Regions from separate parts of the Evansella sp. AB-rgal1 genome, predicted to be linked through region 2. Evidence: a T-box and tRNA genes for the amino acid it is inferred to sense, from the RefSeq annotation. Region 2 holds a T-box; the other holds one or more tRNA genes.

Region 1 (2,242 bases), on a different contig from region 2:
AATCTCTATTGTACCTTTAATAATCCGGTATACAATGCGAATACCATGTTTCCTAAATTTAACTTTTCGACACCCCAGTAACTTTCTATCATTCTATTGATCATCTGGAATTTCACCAATGTTCATAGCTCGATACTCTGAGTACTCTTTTTCCCCCATATTTCGCCAAAACGTTTTCCGCATAGGAAGCAGAAGTAAACTGTTCCACGTTAAAATTCGGTTTATTCATAACAGTTCTAACTTTCTATTCATCTCCTTTCTAGTATATGTTCCTTTTAAGAGAAAAGCATACATAATTGACCGTAATATATACAGTTAAATCTTACGGATTATCTTTCGTATTTAATCTTATTTCATGAATTACAACCATCGGGTAAATAACCCTTCTACAATATACGCCTATTGTAGCAAGGGCTATTAGTCGTAACCTATATACCAGATTTTTTTGCAATTACAAATCATTTAAAAAATGTGTAAACTGGATTCAAAATCAAACGTATTCTATCGTTAACTCAATAAATACAAAAAGCTCGTAAACCCTTATATATCAAGGCTTACGAGCTAATAATCGATTATTAAACTTAATGCAATTATGTAGATGGTACCGGTGGTCGGGGTCGAACCGACACTCCAGAAGGAACACGATTTTGAGTCGTGCGCGTCTGCCAATTCCGCCACACCGGCCTAACTAGCGATATTATCTATTTTTAAACTTGTCCACTTTACATATCATAAATGGTGCCGAGGGCCGGACTTGAACCGGCACGATAGTCACCTACCGCAGGATTTTAAGTCCTGTGTGTCTGCCAATTCCACCACCCCGGCAAGGGTATAAAGGACTTTCAAAATATTCTATTATGGAGGCGGCACCCGGATTCGAACCGGGGGTAAAGGTTTTGCAGACCCGTGCCTTACCACTTGGCTATGCCGCCATCTGTCTGGAGCGGAAGACGAGATTCGAACTCGCGACCCCCACCTTGGCAAGGTGGTGTTCTACCACTGAACTACTTCCGCAAAAATGGCTGGGCTAGAAGGATTCGAACCTTCGCATGACGGAATCAAAATCCGTTGCCTTACCGCTTGGCTATAGCCCAACAAAATGGGGCGACTGATGGGAATCGAACCCACGAATGCCGGAACCACAATCCGGTGCGTTAACCACTTCGCCACAATCGCCATATATATTATTATTGTTCTTAATTGTTATAATTGGCAGGGGCAGTAGGAATCGAACCCACATCAAAGGTTTTGGAGACCTTCGTTTTACCATTAAACTATGCCCCTAATTAAAATGGTAATTGGCCTAAAATAAAAATGGTGGAGGGGGACGGATTCGAACCGCCGAACCCTGAGGGAGCGGATTTACAGTCCGCCGCGTTTAGCCACTTCGCTACCCCTCCATGAAGAGAACAATTATAATGTTACAAAAAGTTTAGAAATAAGTCAAGATAGTAATGAAAGCTGGTGCTGGCCAGAGGACTTGAACCCCCAACCTACTGATTACAAGTCAGTTGCTCTACCAATTGAGCTAGGCCAGCGAGGTGAAATTTAAAGTGGTGGCTCGGGACGGAATCGAACCGCCGACACATGGATTTTCAGTCCATTGCTCTACCGACTGAGCTACCGAGCCTTAATATAATTTTAAAATGGCGGTCCCGACGGGAATCGAACCCGCGATCTCCTGCGTGACAGGCAGGCATGTTAACCGCTACACCACGGGACCTTTTACATAAGTATATTTCATAGTTTAATAACCATGAATTTGTTTGGTTGCGGGGGGCGGATTTGAACCACCGACCTTCGGGTTATGAGCCCGACGAGCTACCAGACTGCTCCACCCCGCGACGTTATAAAAGTTGTTACTTTTTTACTCCACACTACGTAGCGTATGCAACGATACAATTTCATGTGAACAAAAAGTTAGAAAAAATGGTGGAGGATGACGGGCTCGAACCGCCGACCCCCTGCTTGTAAGGCAGGTGCTCTCCCAGCTGAGCTAATCCTCCAAATTACAGAAAGTGTTACGAATATATAGTTTGGTGACCCGTACGGGATTCGAACCCGTGTTACCGCCGTGAAAGGGCGGTGTCTTAACCGCTTGACCAACGGGCCCAACATTCTTGTAGTTAATAGTGGCGGAGAGCGAGGGATTTGAACCCTCGAGACGGTTTCAAACCGCCTACACGATTTCCAATCGTGCTCCTTCGGCCACTCGGACAGCTCTCCTAATGGCTCCACAGGT
Region 2 (2,242 bases):
AACAATGCTTTTGGAACAATGCCATCGTGCTCAAAGAAATATTCATCTTCCGTTGCAATGACTGCATTAATTACATGAGGAGATATATTTTCTAATGAGACTTCTCGACGTTCTAATGGACTTGGGAGATCTCCGAGCTTAATATCATTCGCAAAATATATTTCTGTAGCTTCCTCATAATCATAAATATCTCGTTGTAGGTCTTCATAACTACGAATAGGCTCGTCCTTTACTAAGGATGCAAAATATCCCGCACCAGCCCCACCTACAAAAAAGACAAGCATTGTCCCTAATATAATAAAAATTAAAAACAAGTTCCATACTACTTGTGAGGTTATTCTTACCCCTTTAAATAACGATTGAGTTCCGCGTCTTTGGAAAATTTTATTGAGAGAAAATCCTTTCTTACTCATATTAATACCTCCTAAAAAGTCATGAATATTATAGCATAAATCAGGAAAGATTTGATAGATTACATATTTTTTTCGCTGCTACATTGACAAAAGGAATGGAAAAGATTACATTAGTTCTTAGAAATATTTATATACTTAGACGTTGAAAAGGAAAAGTAGTTTCCGTCTCCCTGTTTCAGAAAGTCGGTGTAGCTGTGAACCGATACAAAGACGAAAATGAATTACGACCTTGGAGTTATTCTCTGAAAAGAGAACGTAGGAAGGCGTTAACTCACTTGAGAGGAAAATATATTAGTTAATTTTCAATCAGGGTGGTACCGCGAGCATCTCGTCCCTTTTTTTGGGAGGAGTTTTTTTGTTTTTTAAACAATGAAAGAGAAGGAGAGAAAATCATGACATTACTTGAAGATTTACAATTTCGTGGTTTAGTAAATCAGGTGACAGATGAAGAAGGTTTAACTGAACTTTTAAATAAGGAACAAGTAACATTATATTGTGGCTTTGATCCAACAGGAGATAGTTTGCATATTGGGCATTTATTAACAATTCTAACATTGCGTCGTTTTCAAAATGCGGGTCATAAACCGCTAGCACTAGTTGGTGGAGCAACAGGATTAATTGGGGATCCAAGTGGCAAAAAAGCGGAAAGATCATTGAATGAACAGAATGTAGTTGTAGAATTTAGTAATAAAATTAAAGATCAATTATCTCGATTTTTAGATTTTGAAGGTGAATCAGGAGCTAAGCTTGTTAATAACTATGACTGGATTGGATCTATGTCTGTTATTGATTTTTTACGGGATGTTGGGAAAAATTTTGGTTTAAACTACATGTTAGCAAAAGACTCTGTAGAATCTAGAATTTCTTCAGGTATCTCATTTACAGAATTTAGTTACATGATTTTACAATCGTATGATTTTTATCAATTATATAGGGAAGAAGGCTGTAAACTTCAAATAGGTGGAAGTGATCAATGGGGAAATATTACTGCAGGGTTAGAATTAATCCGTAAAATGTCTGGTCAAGAAGAGGATGAAAGAGCAAAAGCTTTTGGTTTTACTATACCATTGGTAACAAAATCTGATGGAACGAAATTTGGTAAAACAGAAGGTGGAGCTATTTGGTTAGATTCAGAAAAAACATCTCCTTATGAGTTTTATCAGTTCTTACTTAATACTGATGACAATGATGTAATTAAGTTCTTAAAATACTTCACTTTTGTTTCAAGGGAAGAAATTGAAGCGTTAGAAGTAGAAAGAAATGAGCGACCTCATGAACGTGCTGCACAAAAACGTTTAGCGGAAGAGCTAACTACTTTCGTCCATGGAGAAGCCGCTTTAAAGCAAGCGGAAAATATCTCATCAGCATTATTCGGTGGAGGAAACTTAAAAGAACTCACTGCTGATGAGGTACTCCAAGGATTTAAAGATGTTCCTTCTTATACAGTTACAGAAGGAGAGATTGGGTTAATCGACTTATTAGTAAATGCAGGAATTGCTTCATCAAAACGTCAAGCTCGAGAAGATATTAGTAACGGTGCAGTTTATATTAATGGAGACCGATGTCAGGAGCTTGAGAAAACAATATCTGGTGCAGATAAAATTGATGGTCAATTTACAATCATTCGTAGAGGGAAAAAGAAGTTCTTCTTGATTCGTTATGCCTAGATAAAAGGGGAAGGGTTGTGCAGCAGGGGAAGCCTGCTACACAGCCTCTTTTTCCTATAATAATAAAACACAGCCCATAATAGGCTGTGTTTTATTATTATTAACGAGAGTAGAACTCAACGATAAGTTGTTCGCTGATTTCAGCAGGTAATTCAGAACGCT

The links. A T-box is a leader RNA that pairs with one kind of tRNA and senses whether it is charged. The one in region 2 lies ahead of tyrS (tyrosine--tRNA ligase), so its partner is inferred to be a tRNA-Tyr.
Region 1: it has a tRNA-Tyr gene. The T-box ahead of tyrS (tyrosine--tRNA ligase) is inferred to sense a tRNA for this amino acid. The anticodon was not compared.

Annotation. Positions count from the first base shown of each region.
Region 1 covers NZ_JBGUAU010000043.1:33,016-35,257, forward strand. Annotated here, with positions in the region: tRNA gene ACERII_RS23865 (tRNA-Leu) at 600-684, opposite strand; tRNA gene ACERII_RS23870 (tRNA-Leu) at 737-825, opposite strand; tRNA gene ACERII_RS23875 (tRNA-Cys) at 859-932, opposite strand; tRNA gene ACERII_RS23880 (tRNA-Gly) at 940-1,014, opposite strand; tRNA gene ACERII_RS23885 (tRNA-Gln) at 1,020-1,094, opposite strand; tRNA gene ACERII_RS23890 (tRNA-His) at 1,101-1,176, opposite strand; tRNA gene ACERII_RS23895 (tRNA-Trp) at 1,211-1,284, opposite strand; tRNA gene ACERII_RS23900 (tRNA-Tyr) at 1,316-1,400, opposite strand; tRNA gene ACERII_RS23905 (tRNA-Thr) at 1,463-1,538, opposite strand; tRNA gene ACERII_RS23910 (tRNA-Phe) at 1,555-1,630, opposite strand; tRNA gene ACERII_RS23915 (tRNA-Asp) at 1,648-1,723, opposite strand; tRNA gene ACERII_RS23920 (tRNA-Met) at 1,768-1,844, opposite strand; tRNA gene ACERII_RS23925 (tRNA-Val) at 1,931-2,006, opposite strand; tRNA gene ACERII_RS23930 (tRNA-Glu) at 2,038-2,112, opposite strand; tRNA gene ACERII_RS23935 (tRNA-Ser) at 2,134-2,226, opposite strand; tRNA gene ACERII_RS23940 (tRNA-Asn) at 2,230-2,242, opposite strand, start outside.
Region 2 covers NZ_JBGUAU010000021.1:10,179-12,420, reverse strand. Annotated here, with positions in the region: gene ACERII_RS17200 (transglycosylase domain-containing protein) at 1-413, opposite strand, end outside; T-box leader at 547-752, shown strand; gene tyrS (tyrosine--tRNA ligase) at 806-2,080, shown strand; gene rpsD (30S ribosomal protein S4) at 2,181-2,242, opposite strand, start outside.